Regions from separate parts of the Williamsia sp. MIQD14 genome, predicted to be linked through region 2. Evidence: predicted binding sites of a transcription regulator. Region 2 holds the regulator's gene; the other holds the start of a gene.
The links. The regulator HspR, encoded in region 2, represses chaperone genes until heat shock. The targets are predictions, from matches to a motif close to ANNTGAGTNNNNNNNACTCANNT.

Region 1 (11,547 bases), 570 kb from region 2:
GCGCACCGCGCGGATCGAGATCGCCCACATCGCCCGACATCTCCCGGACTCGGCGAGCCGTCGACGCACGGCAGGCTGGGTCGGCGACGTGCTGTCGCCGTATCTCGATCGCGATGAGATCCACTGGGAGTTCCACATCGACGAGACCAGCGAGGAGCTGTGGATGATCAACGGACTCGTCCCGCCCCCGGCACGGTCGGAGGCGGAGAAGGCGTGGGCCGTGAACGGACGTGCGGCGCCCTACTGACCCGCCCCTGCCGACCGGCGCCCCACCGTGGTGGCGGGGCGCCGGTCGGTCTGCGGCCTCAGGCCGCGGCGGTGACCTCCACGTCGACGTCCTCGAGAGCCGCGAGGATGATGTCGGCGACGTCGGTCATGGGCCGCACGTCGACCGCCTCGAGCACCTCGGCGGGCACGTCGTCGAGGTCGGGTTCGTTCCGGATGGGGACGAACACCGTGGTGAGACCGGCCCGCTGGGCCGCGAGCAGCTTCTGCTTCAACCCACCGATCGGGAGCACCCGACCGTTGAGCGTCACCTCGCCGGTCATCCCGACCTCGGCGCGCACGCGACGGCCGGTCGCCATCGACACGAGCGCCGTCACCATCGTCACGCCTGCCGACGGTCCGTCCTTGGGGGTGGCGCCCGCAGGGACGTGGATGTGGATCTTGCGATCCAACGCCGCCGGGTCGACACCGAGTTCGGTGGCGTGTGAGCGAACGTAGGACAGCGCGATCTGCGCCGACTCCTTCATCACGTCGCCGAGCTGGCCGGTCAGCGTCAGCCCCGCATCACCCACGGTCGACGACGCCTCGATGAACAGGACGTCGCCACCCATGCCGGTGACCGCCAGACCCGTTGCCACACCGGGCACCGCGGTCCGCTCCTCCGACTCCGGGGTGAACCGGGGCCGGCCGAGGTAGTCGACGAGATCGGGCTCGTCGATCACCAGCGCGGTGTCGTCCGCGGCCAGTTTCGTAGTCGCCTTGCGCATCGCCTTGGCCAGGAAGCGCTCGAACTGCCGCACGCCCGGTTCCCGGGTGTAGTCGGCGGCGATCTTGCGCAGCGCCTCGTCGGTCACCGTGACCTCGTCGGCGGTGAGGGCGGCGCGGTCGCGCTGGCGGGGGAGCAGGTAGTCCCGCGCGATGGCGACCTTGTCGTCCTCGGTGTAGCCGTCGAGGGTGACGAGTTCCATGCGGTCGATCAGCGCCGACGGGATCTGTTCCACCACATTGGCCGTCGCGAGGAACACGACATCGGAGAGGTCGAGATCCAGGTCGAGGTAGTGGTCGCGGAACGTGTGGTTCTGCGCCGGGTCGAGCACCTCGAGCAGGGCCGCGGCCGGGTCGCCGCGCTGATCGGAGCCCACCTTGTCGATCTCGTCGAGCAGGACAACGGGGTTCATCGAACCGGCCTCGCCGATGGCCCGAACGATGCGGCCGGGCAGCGCGCCGACGTAGGTGCGACGGTGACCGCGGATCTCGGCCTCGTCGCGCACGCCGCCGAGGGCGACGCGGACGAACGTGCGGCCCAGGGCCCGAGCCACGGATTCGCCGAGCGAGGTCTTGCCGACGCCGGGAGGGCCGGCGAGCAACATGACCGCACCCGAACCGCGTCCGCCGACGACCTGGAGACCACGGTCGGCCCGACGCGCACGCACCGCGAGGTACTCGACGATGCGATCTTTCACGTCCTCGAGGCCGTGGTGATCGGCGTCGAGGATCTCGCGCGCCGAGGCGATGTCGGTGGAGTCGGTGGTGGTGGTGTCCCACGGCAGGTCGAGGACGGTGTCCAACCAGGTTCGCAGGTAACCACTCTCGGGCGACTGCTCGCTGGAACGCTCCAGTTTGCCGACCTCCCGCAGCGCCGCCTCACGCACGTTGTCGGGCAGCGTCGCCGCCTCGATACGCGCGCGGTAGTCGTCGGAGCCGTCGGGCTCACCCTCGCCGAGTTCCTTGCGGATGGCGGCGAGCTGCTGACGCAGCAGGAATTCCTTCTGCGTCTTCTCCATGCCGTCGCGGACGTCGCCGGCGATCTTGTCGTTGACCTCCACCTCGGCGAGGTGGTCGGTGGTCCACGTGATCAGGGTGCGCAACCGCTCGACGACGTCGGGCGTCTCGAGGAGCTGCCGCTTCTGCACGTCGGTGAGGTACGACGCGTACCCGGCGGTGTCGGCCAGGGCCGAGGGGTCGGTCAGCTTGTTCACCGAGTCGATGACCTGCCACGCCTCGCGGCGCTGCAGCATCGCCAGGACGAGCTTCTTGTACTCGCCGGCGAGGTCGCGGGTCTCGTCGGTGACGGTGGGCTCGGCGGCCTCGTCGACCTCGACCCACAGGGCCGCACCCGGTCCGGTGGTGCCCGAACCGATGTGCGCGCGCACCTCGCCCTTGACCACGGCGGCGTGTTGTCCGCCGCCGAGGCGGCCGACCTGCACGATCGACGCGATCACGCCGTATGACGGGTAACGGTCGTCGAGACGCGGCGCGACCAGCAGTTTCTGCGAATCGGTCGCCTGCGCGGCGTCGACGGCTGCACGCGCGGAGTCATCGAGCTCGATGGGGACCACCATGCCGGGCAGCAGGATGGGATCGGTCAGGAACAGGACTGGCAAGCGGGTGTCGCTCATTCTTCCTCCAGGGGTGAGTCTGACTCGCTCAACTGACCCGGGGATTGATCTGTTCCCGCTCAACTCCGGTGTTCGTCGTGAGCAGAACCGGTCGTGGCCGGCCCGCCGGCGCGGAGATCGTCCGTCCTGGGGGCCACCTCGGGCAATGTGCCCGAGGTGGCGTCGTGGTCGGACGATCTCAGTCGCGCACGGGGGCGCTGACCGCGGTCGGGGGCACGTCGGTCCGGGTCGCGATGTCGATGCGTCGGGTGCCGCAGTCGTCGCAGCGGACGTAGAGCACCGTTCCGTCGCTCGTTCGATGGGCGGACTCGGTGAGCCACGCGTGCTCGTGGGTCGGGCTGCGGGTCGAGTTCTCGGTCGGTGTGGGATGCATGCGTCCACTGTGATGTCATGGTCTTGTGCATCTCAACCCTTACGGCGAATACGCGGTCCTCCTGGCGGAATCGTTGGCCAACGACTGGCCGGACGACTGCGCCGGGATCGAGGCCCGCGCACGTGAGTTCGGGATGACAGGGCGTTTCGAGACCCGCAGCGACGACCACGCGCGGACCCGCGAGGTGATCGACGAGTGGCTGCGGATGGTCGATACCCCCACCGAGGACGAGCGGGCGCGTCTGCTCAACGAGACGATGAGTGTCGCCGCGGCGTATCCGCGATTGACCAACCACGACGACGAGGGGTGGCACCTGCACTATCGCGATCGGGATCAGTCGCTCGCCCATGTGCTCACCGCGGTCATCTCGGTCGGGACGGCGCTGCACCTCACCACGCGCGGGATGCACCGCATCGGCCGTTGCGCGGCCGGCCTGCCCGGTGGCGGCGAGTGCGACAGGGTCATCGTCGACGTCAGCCGCAACGGCACCCAGCGGTACTGCTCTGTGCGATGCGCGAATCGTGCTGCGGTGCGCCGGCATCGAGCTCGGGCGTCGTCGGTGCGGCGCTAGGAAGCGTCGTCGGAGACGATCGCGTCGATCGTCCAGCGATCGGCTCCGTCCGACGAGACGTAGAAGGCGTCGCCGCGTGCGACGTCGGCGACGGCCACCGGGGTGCGGACCCGGACGTCGACGAGGACGCGCGCGGCCGAATCGGTGAGGGTGACTCGCGCGCACCAGGCGTCGGTTCCCTGGGGCAGCGCGGAGATCCAGCGCTGCAACTCGATGACGGTGGGGACGGGGGCGGTGTCGGCGATCGCCGCGCGCGCGGCCACCGGCGACCTGTCGGTGATCGCCGCCGCGAGGAAGGTCGCGACCGCGCCGGTCGGCGAGGTCGGATCGGCCCGCTGGTCGATGGTGGTCACCGCGCCGTCGGTGCCGGTGGTGCAGAACGGAATCTGCGGACCGTCGGCCGGAGCGGCACCGTCCTGGGCCGGCACGGTCGCATTCGCGCCCGAGCCCGCTCCGGACACGGTGGTACCCGATCCGCTCGAACCCGATGAGGTGGCAAAGACGATGGCGCCCGCGGCGATCCCGGCGACGACCACCACAGCGCCGGCGATGAGAGCGACGCGACGCCGATTGCCGCCGCGGGACCGCCGCCGCCCGCGTACCGCGATCTGTTCGAGGGTCTCCGACCAGTTCGACGACGGGTCGGTGGACATCGGCACCCAGGGCGGGGCCTCCGGTGAACCCCGTGGTGGTCCCGGGTCCGCGGCGGTGAACCACGGGGGCTCGGGCGGGGTGACGCGCGGAGGGGGAGCGTCGGCCGGACCCGGTCCCGGCTGCCGGGCGAACGGATCGGTGTCAGGATCGACCGGAGGTCTCGCTGACGGATCGGGGTGGTGGGGCTGGTCGTCGGGTCGGTGGTCGGGGCCGTCGGTCACTGGTCGACCACGCCCGTGATCCGCACGTCACCGGGAGGGCCCGTGACCGTCGCGCGGAGCCGATACTCGTTGGTCCCGCCGGCCGGGGGCTGATAGGTGAGGGTGAGCAACACGGTGTCCGGCCGCGTCTGTCGCATCCGCAGACAATAGGTGGTGCCGGGCGGATACCCGTCGAGTGCCTGTGAGATCAGCTCCGGGGACGCCATGGCCGCACCCGTCGCGACGGCGTCGGTGGCTCGGGCCTTGTCGCGGCCGGTGATGACGGCCCAGTGGTAGTCGGCGACCACCGCCACCGCCGAATCGTGCCCACCCTCACCATTGGTGACGGTTTCACCGGGAGCCGCGGTCGACGGGTCGCACCGCAGCGGATCGATCGCGGGAATCGCTGCCGCCGAGGTGGTTCCGGACGGCATGGTCACGACGGGGGCGGCCCGCGAGTCGTCGCCACACGCGGTGAGGACCAGGAGTAGCGCGGTGACGGCACACACCACCAGGCCACCCGGTCTCGCCGGGTGGCGAGAGGGTGGCCTGGTGGCGTGGTCGCACGTCATCGCGTGGGTGTCACTGTCGGTGTCGGCCCCCCGCCGGCGCACCGACGTACTGCGGGTAGGAGATCTCGAGACCCGGGAACGCACGCTGGGCCTCCTTACCGAAGTTGATCACCGCGGCCGTCACCGAATCGCGAGCGGTCTGGGCGAACACCCCGGCTGCCTTGAACGGCGCATCAGCCGCGTCGTGGTCGATGTCGATGGGCACGTTCACCGCACCGATCTTCACCTGACCCTTCACGTCACCGTTCTTGGCGACCACGTAGTCGACCTTGTCGTTACCGGGCAGGTTCGAGCGGTCGAGGTGCAGCTCGTATTGGTTGGCGTCGGGGTTCGGCGGAGCCGGCTTCGACTTCCGCGGATCCTCTTGCGTGGCCCCACCCAGCGGTGCGTTCGGATCGGCACCCGGGTCACCGGCGCCGACCGCGTAACCGATCGCGCCGCCGATGACTCCGCCGACTGTCGCACCGAGGAGACCGCCACCGGCGGCACCGGCGATGGCGCCGACCGCAGGGCCTGCGGCGAGGCCGATGAGGGCGCCTTGGCCCGCGAACAGCGTTGCCGTTGCCGGAGCCGCGGGCCCGCCGATCACGGCGCCCGTGATCGCACCTGCAGCGGCACCGACTCCTGCACCGACCGGGAGACCGATGATTGCACCGGCAACCGTGGCCGGGATGCCGAGTGCGACAGCTCCGGCAGCACCGCCGACGAGAATGCCGACGGTGGTCGACGCGGCGGTACGGGCGGCCTGGTCCTTCGGGAAGCCGATGGACTCGTAGTAGGTCGCGGTGCGGGCCTCGATGGTCGCGGCCTGGCCGTTGAGGTTGCGGGCGTCGGCGTCGGAGAGGAACGCCGGCTGCGGGGTGCGGAAGTTACCGAGCTTGATGATGCCGGGCCGGGGCAGCACGGGGTTGACCGGCTTGGTCGGCTTGGGCGCGGTGATCGTCGGCGGGACCGGGTTGTAGGTGCCCGAGTAGACCGGCGGCGTGTAGCCGGGCGAGTCCTCGTAGATGACCGGCGCATCGAAGGTCGGCGCGGGGATGATGCTGCGTCCCTGCACGGGCGGAGGCGTCGGCGCGGGGGGAGGAGGCGTCGGCGTGGCAGGGGCGATGCCCGGTGCCATGTCGGTCGACGGGGGAGCTGTGCCGGGGGGCGCGGCGAACGCCTGACCCGCGGTACCCGCGGCGATGGCGGCGGCGAGCATCACCCCGGCGGTCGTCCGGGTCACCCTCTGCGGATGGTGAAGCGACACGGTCACTCTCCTCGTGATCGGTCAGGCGCCGGCAGGGGCCGGCGACGGCGGGTCGAGCGAAAAGGTACACGGCGGCGTGTGGCCTCGGCGTGCCCACGAGCGGGCACGACGATCCCGGCGGGTGATCGATGAACACCCCTCCGAGAGCGCACGGACAGCTCTCGGGAATCACCACGTCGGAAGCATGTGAAAGGAAGTCAATCATGGGCTTCTCCGCTGCTCAACACGACCCTGTGCATAAGTCCGAATACGGATCGCGGTGATCGGATCCGGCCGACGTGCTCGTGGAGGAGATGACCGACCGTCCCGCGGGCTCATCCGCCTCACAGTGGGCGTCGTGGACCGGTACGGGCCTCGTCGGTGTGGCGAACGGTGTCGATGATGACCGGTGTTCAGGAGGCGTCGTGAGGGGTGTGTGTCGTGGTCGGCTGACCGCCGTGGTCGTGGCGGTCGCCGCGGTGGCGGGGATCGTCGCGGGTCCGACGGTGGCGTCGGCGATGTCGAACGGCGGGAATGGTGTGCGCGCAGTCGCGCCCAGGTGTCCCATCGGTGCAGGCGGGTTTCGGCGACAGCGGCGGCCCGATGGTGATCGGTGACGGCGCGCGGGCTCAGCTGTTCGGGATCTTCAGCTTCGGTACCGAGACCGTCGCCGATGTCTTCACACCGGGGTTCAACGCGGCGACCGACGTTCGCGTCGCCGCCCTCCGCTGGCCGGCACTACGGGCGCACCTGCATCTGTGAGGCCGTACCCGCGTCTGTAGGGGATCAACGCGGAACGATGAGGTGGGCGATCTCGAGGATCTGATCGTCGGTGAGGGGCGTGGACCCGTACAGGGTCTGGCGATTCATCAGGCCGTCCACCGCGAGTCGGAACAGTTCTGCGGTCACCTCACTCGTGGTGCCCCCGGCCGTCTCGAAGCCTGCGCGCACCAGCTGCACGAACCCGGCCTGTTGCCTGTCGAAGGCGTCGCGGAGTTCGTCGTTCGTGCGTGCCTCGCCGCGCAGGTGATGGCGGGCCACGATGCGGTCGCGGTTGGCGTCCGACGTCATGTCGGTCACGAAGCCCACGAGGGCGGACACCACGTTCTCGTGCGTCCACGTCTCGATCGCGAAGTGGCGGGCGGCGGTCTCGAGGTCGCGCCGGAACACCTCTTCGAGGGCGAGTGACAGCAGTCGGGCACGTGACGGCGCGTGATAGTTGACCGCTCCGGCGCCCAGGCCGGCGGCGGCATCGACCGCGCGGTGGGTGAACCCGCGTGGTCCGCGCTCGGCGAGGACGGTCACCGCGGCAGCCATGATCACGTCGCGCCGACCGGGCCGCTCGGCACTGCTCTGGGCTTCCTCCACGACCAAGAACTTACGGTCCGATATCGGCCACCGACAATGCAGCATCGATCGCCGCGCACGTCGGCGACCGGATCGTTGACCGAGTCGGCGTCGACGACCTATGCTCAACAGATGTTGAGAACCTGGAATCCGAACCGGCGCACCCTCCTCGGCGCGGCCGGTGCCGGGGTGGCGGCGGCCACCATGTCGCTGGGGCGCGGCCCGGTCGCCGGGGCGGCACCGACGGGATCGTCGGAGGGGCCGATCACGCAGAGTTGCTCCGAGCGCTACGTGGGGTACCGCGAGGCCGATCAGGCCACGCCGTACGCCAAATACTTCACGGGCCACACCGATCCGGCGCCGCAGGTGGTGCGCACCGCATTCGACGGGCCACCACTGCCGCCGGCGTCGATCCCCGAATTCGGTCGCCTCACCCGCGATCTCGGTCCGTCGGGGTACTCACCGATCGAGGTCGGCTACGGCCAGCGGTCCGACGGGGTCCTCTTCGTCGCATGCCGCACCGAGATGCCCCGCGTGACCGCGGCGATGTGGGACTGGTGGTTCGGCTGGCACTCCATCGAGTCGGCGCGCTACAAGCTGTGGCACCCCGACGCCCACGAGTACGCGGCCCTGCGGGAGAACCGCACGACGGCCCCGATCTCCGACAAGGCCAAGTACATCGGCAACACCAGCTACGTCGACGAACTCGTCGGACCGAAGCTGCAGCAACTGGGCATCGACTTCCGCGATCCGGTCGCCAACGGGTTCACCGTGCCCGCCGATCAGACGATCATCTATGGCCGTGTCGGCAGCAGCATCGCCCCGGTCGACCTCGGCTGGCTCGCCCACCAGGTGCGGCCGGTCCCCGGCGGCGCGGAGATGCGCAGTCGCTTCTACCTCAACATCCGCGGCCTGCACGTGCCCGATCTCCCGCAGGCGGCGTGCGCCGTGGCCCGCGGGGCGTCGGTCGATCCGAGCGACCTGTTCCTGGGCATCGATCTCGCCCGCGACCTGCTGATGCACTGCGGTCAGGAGATGAACCACCTCGCACAGTTCCTGCCGGAGATCTACCGGGAGTTCCGCGTCTGAACCGACGCCGTCGCGGGGTGTTCTGCGTCCGTAGAGTGGTCCCATGATGCGTCGACCCACGCCCGACAAGCCCGCTCCCGGACAGGAATCGGTGTGGGATTACCCGCGACCGCCACGGCTGGAACCGTTCTCGGGATCGATCACCATCTCCCTCGGCGGCATCGAGATCGCCTCGACGACCACGGGGTGGCGGGTGTTGGAGACCAGTCACCCGCCGACCTACTACCTGCCGCGCGAGGCGTTCGTCGACGGCGTACTCCGCGAGACCCAGGGCGCCTCGTGGTGTGAGTGGAAGGGCGAGGCCTCCTACTTCGACCTCGTCACCCCCGAGGCCGGGGCGCCGCGCGCGGCATGGACATATCTCGACCCGACACCGGGTTTCGTGGATCTGCGTGGCGCGATCGCGGTGATGGCCGCGCAGGTCGACCGCGCCACGGTCAACGGCGAGACGGTGACACCGCAGCCGGGTGGCTTCTATGGCGGCTGGGTCACCAGCACCGTGGCCGGCCCGTTCAAGGGCATCCCCGGATCGATGGGGTGGTGACGGCATGAAACTCGCTGTGCACCTGGCGAACATGACCCTGCCCGGCGGGCCGGCCGCACTGGGCCCGGCGCTCGCGGGCGCGGCGCGCGCGGCCGATCAGGGCGGCGTCGAGACGCTGACCGTGATGGACCACTGGTTCCAGATGGAAAACCTCGGCGGACCGGACGAGCCCATGCTCGAGGGCTATTCGGTGCTGAACTTCCTCGCCGGACAGACCGAACGGATCCAGCTCGGCACGCTGGTCACCGGCATCACCTACCGGCACCCCGGACTGCTCGCCAAGACGGTGGCGACCCTCGACGTGCTGTCGCAGGGGCGGGCGCTGCTCGGGGTGGGCGCCGCCTGGTACGAACGCGAACACCACGGCCTCGGCGTGCCCTACCCGTCGACCTCCGAGCGCTTTGAACGTCTGGAGGAGACGATCGAGATCTGTCGGCAGATGTGGAGTGCCGACACCGGTCCGTACGAGGGCACGCACTATCGACTGGCCGAGACCCTCAACAACCCGCCGACACTGTCGCAACCGGGTCCGCCGCTGATGATCGGTGGCAGCGGCGAGAAGAAGACGTTGCGTCTCGTGGCCCGCCACGCCGACATGTGCAACCTGTTCGCGACAGGCGTCGACGAGGTGCGCCACAAGATCGAGGTGCTCGACGGACACTGCGACACCGAGAACCGCGACCCCTCGACGATCCTGCGCACGATCATCATCGCCACCGACCCGCTCGCCGACACCGACGCGTTCCTCGCCGAGATGGAGCGCTACGCCGCACTCGGCGTCGGTCAGGTGTTCGTAGGACCTGCATCCGACGACCCCGCGGGATGGGTCGAATCAGTTGTGCAGCAGGTCAAGCCGCGACTCGACGCGATCTGACGGCTCAGCCCGCGTACTCGTCGGCGGTGTCGTCGCGGTCGGTGTGCAGGCGCACACGGTTGCCCCCGGACCGTTTGGCGTCGTACATCGCGCGGTCGGCCGACCGGATGAGGTTCTCGACGACGGTCGCGGCGCTGTCGACCGACATCGCCTCGGCGTCGGCCCAGGCCACCCCGACGCTGGCGGTCACGCGCAACCCCTGATTGGGCGCGAGCACGGCCGTTCGGATCCGTTCGGCGAGCACGGCGGCCTCGCCGAGTGGTCGTCGTGCGACCACGACGAATTCCTCTCCGCCCATCCGGCAGGGGATGTCGGCGTCGCCGATGGTGGCGGCGAGACGGTGCGCGGTCTCGGCGAGGACCAGGTCCCCGCACTCGTGTCCCCGGGCGTCGTTGACGCGCTTGAACGCATCGAGATCCAACACGATCGCGACCACGACGTCGTCGGGTCCGCGCGGACGATACCGGCCGACGGATGCCACCGCCTGCTCGAGGCCGCGACGATTGGGTAACTGCGTCAACGGATCCCGGCGGGACTCGACCGAGTCGGAGCTCAGCATGCCGAGCAGCACCTGCGAGGTCGCCGGGATCACGAGGTTGACCAAGATCACCACCATCGCCTTGCTGATCGCCATCGCCGGATCCCCCGCGACGGCGGTCATCGTGGCCAGGACGGCGGTCACCAGCGTCACCATGGCGACGTGCGCCGCCAGGACACGGGTGTTGTGGAAGAAGGCGCAGTACCCGCCGACGACCGCGAAGACCGTGGCGCCGGCCAGTCCCGCGAGCGGCAGGCTGTCGCTGAACAGTCCCAGTGTGATGAACACGTCGGCGAGCGCGACGAACGTGATCGACCGACGGCGATCGGGCCATGCCGTCGTCATCCACAGCACCGCCAGTGCGCAGCCGCCGACGCCTGCGATGACGGCCGTCGTGTAACGCACCGGTCCCGCGGCGCCGTCGGGGCTCGCCATGTTGACGAACGGGATGATCGATATCAGCGCGGTGGTGAAGGCGACAGCGAGTCGGACGAACGCTCGCAGGGAGTGCATCTCGAGGTAGTCGGAGAACCACTGGAAACGGTCAGGCTTGCCCCAGGCCGCCACCGCCAGATGCAGGACGGTACGGCGCATCTCCCCCACGGCGCTGCGCACCCGATGCACGGTACGCGGTGAAACGTCGACGATCAGGGTGAATCAGCGGGTGATCATGCGTCCGGGCCACCGGCGACCACCGGGGGGACGGCACTCCAGTCGATCTCCACGCGGTCGCCGCCGGCGTCCTGCGCGGACTGCATCGCCACACCGGCGCGGTGCAGCAGGTCGTCGATCGGGGTCTGCACGTCGGCCGCATCGATGGGTGTCGGCGTGAACGCCACGCCGACACTGGCGCTCACGGGCACCGGGTCGTCGACGTCGAAGACGAGTTCGCGGAAGCGGTTGGCGAAGATCTCGACACCCTCGTGCGTGACG
Region 2 (11,547 bases):
CGCCGCACCCGGCGTCGCCCTCGCGGGCATGCCCGATGCGCAGGCGGTTCTGTCGGCAGTCGTCGCCGGTGCGCAGCCCACCCCTGTCGCGATCAGTGCGACGGCCGGGGGCGGGAAAACGCTCCTGTTGGCCGCGATCGCCGATGCCCGCCGCAGCGTCGGGGCCGTAGTCGTGAGCTCCGTACCCGCGGCCCCGGATGCCGGGACGATGCTGGTGATCGACGACGCCCACGACCTCGACGACACGACGCTCGCACGATTGACCGCGATCGTCGTGACCGGTGAGATCGCCGTCGTGGTCGCGGCCGAACCGCGCGATCATCGCCCCCTGCTGCGAGACCTTTTCACCACGATCGCTTCTCACGGCCGCGCCGTCAGCCTGGCGCCGCTCACCGCGACCGGGGTCGTCGAGCGATCCGGGCGCCGACTGCCCTCTGCGGTGGCCGCGGCCATCGCGCGGATGAGCGGCGGGAACCGTGCGGCGATCGACGCCGCGATCTCCGCGGTCACCACGCACGACGAAGTCGACTCCCCCGCCCGATCGGTCACCGACGTCGCGGCCGCCGCCATCGCGGCCCACCATCACCGCACGGTGCGTCGCCTCGACCCGGCCACACTGGGCGCCCTGACCGTCGCCGCGGCCGGGTCCACCCTCGACCCCGACACCGTCGCCCAGACCTGCGACCTCGATGCCGCATCCGCCACGGCGGCCATCGACGCCGCGCGCGGATCGGGATTTCTCGGCGACTCCGACGCGTTTCTCGCCGATGCCGTCCCCGCGCTGACCGCGGTCGTCGGCGCGCATCAGATCGCGACCACCCGCACCGCACTGGTGCGAGTTCTGCTGGCGCACAACGCACTGCCTCTCGAGCGTGCGTTGGCGGCGGCAACCGACGGGATGGTCGATGCCGACCTGGCCGAGACCCTCGTCGCTCACGCGCGCGCCGCTCGCGGCCACCGGGCGGTCACCCTCTGGACGGCCGCGCGCGCCGCCGGCGCCGACCGTTTGGTCTACGTCCGGCCACTGGCCCATGCGGCGCTGGAGTCCGACGATCTCGATGTCGCCGATCGCATCGCCGACGAGGCGCTCGGCGCCGACGACCCGACCGGCGTGGCGGCCGGTGTCCGTATCGCGGCATCGGTGGCCGCGCGCCGGGGAACCTACTCTCGGGCAGCGCAACTCTTCGGCTGGTTGGGACCCGAGCGCGCCGGGACCGACGCCGCCGTCGGAGCCGTCGCGCTGATCGCCGCCGGCGACCGGGCGGCGGCAGCCGAGTTCATCACCGTCGCCGAACAGGCTCCGCCCACCACCGACAACACCGCGGCCGCGCAACTGGCCGCCGGCCTCATGGCGTCGGTGACGGATTCGCCCGCCACGGCGATCGGAGCGGTCCTGCGGTCGATGTCGGCCGCATCCGGCGACCACCGCATCGAACCGGAATCCGCCGCCGCGGTCGCGGTCCTGCTGATGCTCCACACGGGCGATCTGGCGGGTGCGACATCGGTGCTGGCCCGACGCTCCACCTCGGCCGACGGGTCCGCGGAGACCCGCGGCGATGCCCGATTGCTCCTGCTCGAGGCCTGGACCGCCATGATCGGCGGAGACCTCGCCCGCGCGGCGGCACTGGCATCGTCGGTGACGGTGGGATGCCAACGCGAGCGCCTCCTGGCGCATGCGCTGCGCGTCGGGACAGCCCGTCGCCGAGGCGATTCCGGCGCACTGGCCGGTGCGTGGCGTGACGCACAGCCGGCGGTCGCCGAGGCGCAGGCCGATCTGTTCGCGCTGTTGCCGCTGGGTGAGTTGCGGCTCGCCGCGGTGCGCTGCGGGGACGCCGACCGCATCGCGCATCTGACCGCCGAGGTCGATCGACTGCTCGCCGCGCTCGACGATCCGCCGATCTGGGCGTCGGCGTGGCACTGGTACGGCGTGCAGGCGGCCATCATCTCCGGCACTCCGGATGCCCTGGTGCCCCACGCCCGAGCACTCGGCGCGGCCGCAGACACCCACCCCTACGCCGCGGTTCTCGCCCGGGCCGGTCGGGTGTGGCTGCGCGTGTTGCAGGGTGACGACGCCGACCCGCCACTGTCCGGAGACGAGATCGACCTCGCCGCACACGATCTCCACCGCGTCGGCCAGGGGTTCGACGGCGCCCGCCTCGCCGCCGAAGGTGCGCTGCGCGTCGCCGACACCCGCTCGGCGACCGTCCTGCTGCAGACCGCGCGCACCATCGGCGGTGCGCCCTCGCCGACGACGTCGACCGGACCCGAGACCCCGGCCGTCCCGGCGCCCGGAGCGACCGGCGTCGCCACCCTCTCCGAGCGGGAGGCCGAGATCGCCGAGAAGCTGGTCCTCGGTCTCACGTACCGCGAGATCGGTGCAGCGCTGTTCATCTCGGCCAAGACCGTCGAGCACCACGTCGCACGCATCCGTCGGCGCCTCGGCTCCGGTTCGCGATCCGAGCTCCTGTCGACGCTGCGGGCCGCAGGCTTCGGTACCACCGCGTCGCACCCTTGAACCCGTTGGGCTGCACTTCTTCTCGCCACGGACTTGTCCACAGACCCCCGATGATTCGTGGCGCGTGTCGGACACGACCGCTATACTCGAACATGTATTTGACAGATCGTTCGGGGGATCATGGACGCTACGCACGACGCGGGAGTGGTTGCGCTGCAATCGTTCCTGTCGTCCCTCCCGGTCCTGCCTCTCGTCGCCGACGAAGCTGCAGCGGTGGATCGGATCTCGCTGCTGGAGGCGATCAAGGCCGGATGTGCTGCAGCTCAGGCCACTGAGACGATGCGGCTCGAGATATTACGCCTTGAGTCCGAATCAGCGGCCGGTGTTCCGGTTGTACGGCAGGGCCGCAGATTGGCGGCCGAGGTCGCTCTGGCGCGGAAGGCGTCGGGGTCGGCCGGTGGCCGGTATCTCGGTTTCGCGCGGGCGTTGATGCGCGAGATGCCGCACACGCGTGCCGCGTTGGCGTCGGGTGCGCTGACCGAGTGGCGGGCGACGATCCTGGTGCGGGAGACCGCGCATCTCACCGCACACGACCGCAGCGAGATCGACCGCCGTATCTGCGCCGAGACGTCCGCGCTCGAGGGTGTCGGGGACCGCACACTCGATGCCGAGGTGAAAAGGATTGCCTATGAGCTCGATCCGCAGGCCGTCGTCGACCGCCATTCCCTGTCGCAGTCCGACCGTCGCGTCAGTACCCGGCCGGCGCCGGACGGGATGGTGCGACTCTCGGCGCTGCTGCCGCTGGTGTCGGGGATCTCGGTATACGGGTCGCTGAAGCGGCATGCCGACGCCACCGTCGGCAGCGATGACCGCACCCACGCACAGGTGATGGCCGACGCCCTCGTCGAACGAGTCACCGGCGCCACGACAACCGGTGCACTTCCCGTGGCGGTGAACGTCGTGATGTCAGACGAGATCCTGCTCGGTGACAGCTCCGCCGCAGCACACGTCACCGGCTACGGACCGATAGCGGCCGACACCGCTCGGGCGATGGTGGCGACGGCGCTCGACGCCGAGACCTCCTCGACGCTGCGACGGATCTACGCCGCGCCGTCCACCGGCGCTCTGGTGGCCATGGACTCCGTCGCAAGACAGTTCCCGACCGGGCTCAAGCACTTCCTCGACGTCCGCGACCAGTCCTGCCGCATCCCGTACTGCGATGCGCCAATCGCCGAATACGACCACGCCCAACCGCACTCAGCAGGCGGAGACACCAGCGCCGGCAACGGCCTGGGCATGTGCGTGGCGCACAACCGCGCCAAACAGAACCCCGGCTGGCACGTCATCACCGACAGGCACACAGCCACTCTCACCACACCCACCGGGCACAGTCACGTCTCGCGGGCCCCTGCGCCGCCAGGACACCACGACCAACCCGTCAGTCCTATCGAACGACAACTTCGGGCGCTACTCGACGCCGCGTGACGGCGGTCGGCGCAACGCCGACGACCCCGAGGCGCCGAGCGGGTCCTGCGCGAAACCCGAGCACTCGTCGCACACGCTCACGAGATCGTGTCTGCACCCGATCACATGGGTCAGGAACTGTTCGGCACGGGCCAGTCGCTGCTGCTGTTCCCGCAGACGGTCGAGGTGGTCTCTCAGCATTCTGGTCCGGTCGGGCGACCTACGATGGAGTACCTGTCTGATCTGTGGCAGGCTCATACCGATGCGCTGACAGGCGCGCACCACCTCGAGGCGGCGGAGGTGCTCGTCGGTGTAGCGGCGGTGGCCCGACGGGGACCTGTCGGCGACCACGACCCCCTCGGAATCCCAGTGCCGCAGCACGTGCTCGGCGACACCGACGTGATCAGCGACCTCTCCGATCCTCATGGGCGCATTCTCGCAGCTTGACCTCAGGTCGGCATGAAGTCCTAGTTTCGGTGTCCATGAGCATGCCGATCCCGACCCTGCCCGATCCCGTGCACCTCACCGTCGACGGCGCGTCCGTCGCCACCTATCTCCTGGGACACCGTCGAGTGCCGTCGACGGGAGACGTCGTCTTCTGTCACGGCACACCGTGGTCCGCCCGGATCTGGGCTGACGTCGGACACGCGATCAGCGAGCGACGACGGGTGTTCCTGTGGGACATGCCCGGATACGGCCGCTCGAGTCGGGGCGAGGATGTGCGACTCGATCTGCGAACGCAGATGTCACGGTTCGCGACGCTGCTCGCGCAGTCGGATCTCGTCCGGCCACACGTCGTCGCCCACGACATCGGTGGCGCGGTGGCTCTCGGCGCACACCTGCTGCACGGCGCCGACTACGCAGGCCTGTTCCTGTGGGACGCAGTGACATTGGATCCGTGGGGATCACCGTTCTTCGACCTGGTGCGAGCGCACGGCGACGTGTTTGCGCAGCTGCCGGCGGCACTGCATCGGTCGTTGGTCCGCGAGTACATCGCGGGCGCCGCCCACGGCGCGTTGGGCGACGAATGGCTCACCGCGCTGACACACCCGTGGACCGGACCGTCGGGACAGAGCGCCTTCTATCGGCAGATCGCGTCACTTCATCCCGCGCACACCCGATCGATCTCCGAGCGGCTCGCCGACACGAAGTGTGCCGTCGCAATCGGTTGGGGCGCAGACGATCCGTGGATCCCCGTGCATCAGGCACACCGACTCCGCGCACTCCTACCGGGCCGCACCGCGCCGATAGTCCTCGACGACACGGGACACCTGGCGCCCGTCGAATCACCGGCTCGCGTCATCTCCGCGATCGAGGAGTGGCTCGACGCCGCGTGATGCGACGTATCAGCGACTGCGTTTGCTGCGGGGTTGCCAGACGACGAGAGCGCTGGTGCGTGGCACGGGGACCAGCTCGCCGCCGTGCGCCCGATGACGCAGATCGTTGCGAGCCGAGGCGAGTTCGCCCTCGAGTTCGCGCACGCGCTGCGCCAGGGCGTCGACGTGGTTGGTGAGATCGATGATGCGTTTGATGCCCTCGAGATTCACACCCTCGTCCTGCGAGAGGCGCTGCACCTCGCGCAGCAACTCGACGTCACGCGCCGAGTACCGCCGACCGCCGCCGGCCGCGCGCTGCGGACGCACCAGACCGAGGCGGTCGTACGTGCGCAGGGTCTGGGCGTGCATGCCCGCGAGCTCGGCGGCGACGGAGATCATGAAGACCTCGTCGTCGCCCCCGTTGGTGGATCGGCTCATCACTGATCACCCCATCCGTCCCTCGGCCGGAAACCGCTGGCGCGCTCGGCGTCGGCGTACTCGCGGAGCTTCTCGACGGCGGTGTCATCGAGCTTCTTCGGCACCGCGACCTTCACGGTCACCAACAGGTCGCCGGCACCGCCGGCACGCTTGGTGACACCGCGACCGCGTACCCGCAGGGTCCGGCCGTCGGAGGTGTTCGGCGGGATCTTCACCCCGACGGTCCCCTCCAGCGTCGGCACCGACACCGTCGCGCCGAGCACCAGTTCCCCGAAGCTGACCGGCAACTCGACCTTGAGGTCGTTGCCGACACGGGTGAACACCGCATCGGGGCGGACGGTGACGGTGACGTACAGGTCGCCCGACGGCGCTCCGCGCAGCCCGGCCTCACCCTGCCCGGCGAGCCGGATCCGTTGCCCGTCCTCGACACCGACCGGGATGCGGACGTTGATGGTGCGGGTTCGCACGGTGACGCCGTTGCCCGAGCAGTCCGAGCACGGCTCGTCGATGCGCGAGCCGGTGCCCTGGCAGTCGGCGCAGGGCTCGCTGAACCCGAACGCACCCTGGTTGCGGCTCACGACGCCGGCACCGTTGCAGGTCGAGCAGACCTTGGGACTGGTGCCGGGTTTCGCGCCACTGCCGTGGCACGTCGTGCACGGTGACGGCGAGGTCAGCGACAGCGACACCGTGGTGCCGAGCGCGGCGTCGCGGAACGACAACGTCGTCTGCGTCTCGAGGTCGTTGCCCCGACGTGGTCGTGTGGCGGTCCGGGGTGCCCGGTTGAACAGCCCCCCGAACAGGTCACCGAACGCGCCGTCGCCGCCCGCGGTCGTACCCGCGTTGCCGAACAGGTCACCGACGTCGAATCCACCACCGGCGCCGGGCGTCGCCCGGCCACCTCCGGAGAAACCGCCCGGGAACCCGCCGCCCGCGCCGTTGCCGCGAAAACGTCCGCCGGCGAACGCGCTCCGCGTCTCGTCGTACTCTTTGCGTTTCGCGGGATCGGACAGCACGCTGTGTGCCTCCGACACCCTCTTGAATCGCTCCTCCGCCGCGGCATCACCCGGGTTGGCGTCGGGGTGCAGCTCCCGGGCCAGCTTGCGGTACGCCTTCTTGATGGCGTCGGCCGAAGCGTCCGAAGCGACGCCCAGATCCTTGTAGAAGTCGTGCTCTAACCATTCCCTCTGTGGAGCCATAGGGCGTCACCTCCTCTTTCGTGATGATGGTCGCCCGTACGGGCGAGCGTTCTGTGGTTGGTCGTGATCATGCCCCGAAACCGGACCTCGCACCGCCGGACGGACCCGGTGGGGTCGTCGCGGCGGCGCGAGGTCGGTGTCATCTGCTCAGGCGTCGGCGGGGGCACCGTCGGTCACGGTGACCATCGCGGTCCGCAACAGTCGGTCGCCGAGGCGATACCCCTGTCGATAGACCGCCCCGATCACCGGGCTGGCGCCGTCACCGTCGTGCTGCACGGCCTCGTGCAGAGCCGGATCGAACGCGTCACCCTCGGCGCCGAAGGCGGACAGCCCCTGGGCCTTCAGGGTGTCGGCGATCTTGTCGGCCACACCCTTGAGCGGACCGGCCTCGAGATCGCCGTGCGCCCGGGCCCGGTCGAGGTCGTCGAGCGTGGGCAGCAGCGCGTTGATCAACGTCGCCTTGCCCTGCTCGACCGCACCCTGACGTTCCCGTTCCGCCCGACGCCGATAGTTGGCGTACTCGGCCTGCAATCGCTGCAGGTCGGCCAACAACTCGGCCTCCTTGGCGGATTGGGCCTCCTCGGGCGACACCTCGGGGGTGTCGCCGTCGGCCACCGCGTCGGGAGCAGCGGCCTCGGCCGGTGCGGCGTCCGCCGCGTCGGCGGCCGCTGCGGCCATCTCGTCGGGGGTCACCTCACCGAGGTCGACCGGGTCGCCCGGCGTCTCGGGTGTGCCCTGCTGATCCGCCGTCACTTCTTCTCACCCGAATCGGTGTCGGAGGGCTCGTCCACCACCTCGGCGTCGACGACGTCGTCGGCGCCACCGGCCGGACCGGAGCCACCTTCGGCGCCGCCCTCGGCCGCGGCGTTCGCGTAGATCGCCTGTCCCAGGGCCTGCGACTCCGTCGACAGGGTCTCGACCGCGGTCTTGATCGCGGCGAGATCGGTGCCCTTGAGCGCCTCGTTGGCGCCGGCGATGGCGGCTTCCACCTTCTCCTTGGCGTCGGCGGGAACCTTGTCCTCGTTCTCCTTCAAGAACTTCTCGGTCTGGTTCACCAACGACTCCGCCTGGTTGCGGGTCTCGGCCTCTTCCTTGCGCTTGCGGTCCTCGTCGGCGTGGGCCTCGGCATCCTTGATCATGCGGTCGATCTCGTCCTTCGACAGGCCCGAGCCGTCCTGGATCCGGATGGTGTTCTCCTTGCCGGTGCCCTTGTCCTTCGCGGTGACGTGCACGATGCCGTTGGCGTCGATGTCGAAGGTCACCTCGATCTGCGGGACACCCTGGGGCGCAGGCGCGATGCCGGCCAGCTCGAACGATCCGAGCAGCTTGTTGTGCGACGCGATCTCACGCTCACCCTGGTACACCTGGATCTGCACCGACGGCTGCGAATCCTCGGCCGTGGTGTAGGTCTCGCTGCGCTTGGTCGGGATGGTGGTGTTGCGCTCGATCAGCTTGTGCATGACGCCACCCTTGGTCTCGATACCGAGGCTCAGGGGCGTGACATCGAGCAGCAGAACGTCTTTCACCTCACCGCGCAGCACACCGGCCTGCAGTGCGGCACCCACGGCGACGACCTCGTCGGGGTTGACGCCCTTGTTGGGCTCCTGTCCACCGGTGAGCTCCTTGACGAGCTCGCTGACGGCGGGCATACGGGTCGAGCCACCGACGAGCACGACGTGGTCGATGTCGCCGACCGCGACGCCCGCGTCCTTGATCACGGCCTGGAACGGCGCACGGGTGCGCTCGAGCAGATCCGAGGTGATCTTCTGGAACTCGCTGCGCGACAACTGCTCGTCGAGGAACAGCGGGTTCTTGTCGGAGTCCACCGTGATGTAGGGCAGGTTGATCGAGGTGCTCTGACCGGACGACAGCTCGATCTTCGCCTTCTCGGCCGCCTCACGCAGACGCTGCAGCGCCATCTTGTCCTTGGTGAGGTCGATGCCGTTCTGCGCCTTGAACTTGTCGACGAGCCAGTCGACGATGCGCTGGTCCCAGTCGTCGCCGCCGAGGTTGTTGTCACCGGAGGTCGCGCGGACCTCGACGACACCGTCGCCGATCTCGAGCAGCGAGACGTCGAACGTGCCGCCACCGAGGTCGAAGACGAGGATGGTCTGCTCGGACTGGCCCTTGTCGAGGCCGTACGCGAGCGCGGCCGCGGTGGGCTCGTTGACGATGCGCAGGACGTTGAGCCCGGCGATCTGGCCGGCTTCCTTGGTCGCCTGACGCTGCGAGTCGTTGAAGTACGCGGGGACGGTGATGACCGCCTCGGTCACCTCGTCGCCGAGGTAGCTCTCCGCGTCACGCTTGAGCTTCATCAGCGTGCGGGCGCTGATCTCCTGCGGGGTGTAGTCCTTGTCGTCGATCTTCTGCGACCATTCGCCCTCGCCCATGTGGCGCTTGACCGAGCGGATGGTGCGGTCGACGTTGGTGACGGCCTGGTTCTTCGCGGGCTGACCCACGAGGACCTCGCCGTTGCGCGCGAAGGCCACCACCGACGGCGTGGTCCGCGAGCCCTCGGCGTTGGCGATGACGGTGGGTTCTCCACCTTCGAGAACCGACACCACCGAGTTGGTGGTGCCGAGATCGATACCGACAGCACGTGCCATGTTTGTTGCCTCCTTGACGATGCCGCGCGGGGCGCGGCGTTGCTTTCTCCGTTTTGCCGATCCGGATGGGCGTCCATCCGGTTGTCCGAGAACCTCAGCGCGGATGACTCAACTACTACCTGTCGTCGCACAGGTCGTCAACTTCATTGAGTCGATGTCACTCAGGTTTCGCAGTGTCCAACGGCGCGACCCCGGAATCTGTTCCCGGCACCCGCACCGCCCCGGCGGTATCGTCGGCGCCGATGATCGGTCCCCGTCCCCGCAGCCGTCGGTCGGTCGTCGACCCGCGCGGCTTCGTCGCGCTGTGCGGCGTGATCGCCCTGGTGAGCGCGATCGCGGTCGCGGTCGCACTGCCCGTGACCAGCGGGAGCGGTCGCCACGCGCAGTCGAGCGCGGCCTCGGCGGAGGCGTCGCGCACGGCGTCGGCTCCCGCCCTCGCGGCGATGAGCGCGGTCACCGTGCGTCGGTACGTCTATCTCGACGCCACCGCCGGTGACCCGAGCCAGGACTACGGCGACCTGTTCCTCCCGCCCGGCCCGCACGCCCGCGGATCACTCCCGCTGGTGGTGCTGGTGCACGGCGGCGGGTGGAACTCGCGCTACGGGGCGGGGACGTTCGTGCCGTTCGCCCGCACCCTCGCCGCACGCGGACTCGCCGTCTACAACCTCGAATACCGCAGGCTCGGGTCCGGCGGCGGCTGGCCGTCGACGTTCACCGACGTCGCCGCCGGTGTGGACTTCGTGCCCACCGTGCTCGCCGGCAACCCCGCCATCGCCGCCGCCGACAGCACCCTCGTCGGCCACTCCGCCGGCGCGCAGTTGGCGGTGTGGGCGGGAACCCGCCGCCCGGACCCGTCGCAGCCCCCACCGGCCCGAGCGATCTGGCGCCCGACCCGCATCATCTCGCTGGCCGGTCCCCTGAACATGCGGGCCGCCGCCGACACCGGCGACCGACGGGTGATCCGCGCGCTCGGGGGCACGCCGGAGCAGGTACCCGACCGTTATCGGGCTGTCGACCCCATCGAGAACCTCGACCCGAGCGCGTCGATCACGGTGGTGCACGGCACCGCCGACACCGTCGTGCGCCCGAGTCAGTCGACGACCTACGTCGAGGCCCTCACCCGCGCCGGCGGCCGTCCCCGACTGCTGTTGCTGCCGCGACAGAGCCATTCCGCGCTGGTCACCTCGACCTCGTCCGCGTTCCCGCGGGTCGTCGACCTCATCGTCTCGGCCGCCCGCGCCATTCCCTGAACCCACCGCACGAGCATCGGCCTGACAGCTCGTTCACAGGTCCGCCCGCCATCCTGGTGACCATGACACCAGCCGACGACGTCGCCGACCGGATGCTCTGGTGGCCCAGATCACCATTCTGGGTCTGTTCCGATGCCACTGGTAGCGTCGCGGCGATGCTCACCCCGGCCCTGCGAGCAGATCAGTGACGTCCACGCTCGCCGACACCGCGAACCGACAGGCGACCGCACCGGTCGCCGAGTCGGCGCCGCGCACACGTCGGGGCCACCTCCACCAGCTCGACTTCCTGCGCGGGAGCACGTTCCTGCTGGTCATCTTCTGTCATGTGCTGACCAACACGAACGCGTCGGACACCTCGTTCGCGACCAACGCACTCGGCATGTGGGGGCATTTCACCCGCAACGCCTTCTTCTTCCTGACCGGCTTCGTGCTCATGTTCGGCAACTACGACAAGGCCGATTTCGCGTCGATCCGGTTCTGGCGCCGCCGCCTCAAGCTCGTCGCCATCCCGTACGTGATCTGGTCGGTCGTCTACTGGACCTTCTCGGTCGTGGCGGCGAGCGGCTGGTCGCAACTGCCGTTCTCCCTCGACTCCCTGTGGAGCGGACTGGCGTGGGGCACCGCCGGCTTCCACCTCTACTTCCTGTTCGTGATCATGCAGTTCTACGTCCTGTTCCCGGTGATCCTGTGGATCGTCCGGGCCACACGAGGACACCACCTGGCACTGCTGGTGGTCAGTGGCGCGGTGCAGCTCGCGATCCTGTGGTCGCTCAACCACCTCAGCGCGCCGGAGGGCAGCTGGCTCTACGTCAACTGGTGGCA

Region 1: a site for HspR is predicted at 2,636-2,658, ahead of lon (endopeptidase La). Genes of this name have one in related genera too.

Annotation. Positions count from the first base shown of each region.
Region 1 is NZ_JBPFDG010000001.1:1,334,020-1,345,566, forward strand. Features, by position in the region: gene ACQ7HM_RS05830 (tautomerase family protein) at 1-247, shown strand, start outside; gene lon (endopeptidase La) at 306-2,624, opposite strand; gene ACQ7HM_RS05840 (hypothetical protein) at 2,803-2,997, opposite strand; gene ACQ7HM_RS05845 (CGNR zinc finger domain-containing protein) at 3,023-3,568, shown strand; gene ACQ7HM_RS05850 (hypothetical protein) at 3,565-4,443, opposite strand; gene ACQ7HM_RS05855 (hypothetical protein) at 4,440-4,934, opposite strand; gene ACQ7HM_RS05860 (hypothetical protein) at 5,005-6,219, opposite strand; partial or broken gene ACQ7HM_RS05865 (trypsin-like serine protease) at 6,748-6,984, shown strand; gene ACQ7HM_RS05870 (TetR/AcrR family transcriptional regulator) at 7,009-7,590, opposite strand; gene ACQ7HM_RS05875 (DAPG hydrolase family protein) at 7,702-8,658, shown strand; gene ACQ7HM_RS05880 (DUF427 domain-containing protein) at 8,702-9,202, shown strand; gene ACQ7HM_RS05885 (LLM class F420-dependent oxidoreductase) at 9,207-10,076, shown strand; gene ACQ7HM_RS05890 (diguanylate cyclase) at 10,081-11,229, opposite strand; gene ACQ7HM_RS05895 (diguanylate cyclase domain-containing protein) at 11,283-11,547, opposite strand, start outside.
Region 2 is NZ_JBPFDG010000001.1:766,273-777,819, forward strand. Features, by position in the region: gene ACQ7HM_RS03310 (LuxR C-terminal-related transcriptional regulator) at 1-2,515, shown strand, start outside; gene ACQ7HM_RS03315 (HNH endonuclease) at 2,636-3,940, shown strand; gene ACQ7HM_RS03320 (MerR family transcriptional regulator) at 3,923-4,345, opposite strand; gene ACQ7HM_RS03325 (alpha/beta fold hydrolase) at 4,402-5,256, shown strand; gene ACQ7HM_RS03330 (heat shock protein transcriptional repressor HspR) at 5,266-5,673, opposite strand; gene dnaJ (molecular chaperone DnaJ) at 5,673-6,869, opposite strand; gene grpE (nucleotide exchange factor GrpE) at 7,017-7,622, opposite strand; gene dnaK (molecular chaperone DnaK) at 7,619-9,475, opposite strand; gene ACQ7HM_RS03350 (alpha/beta hydrolase family protein) at 9,718-10,725, shown strand; gene ACQ7HM_RS03355 (acyltransferase) at 10,910-11,547, shown strand, end outside.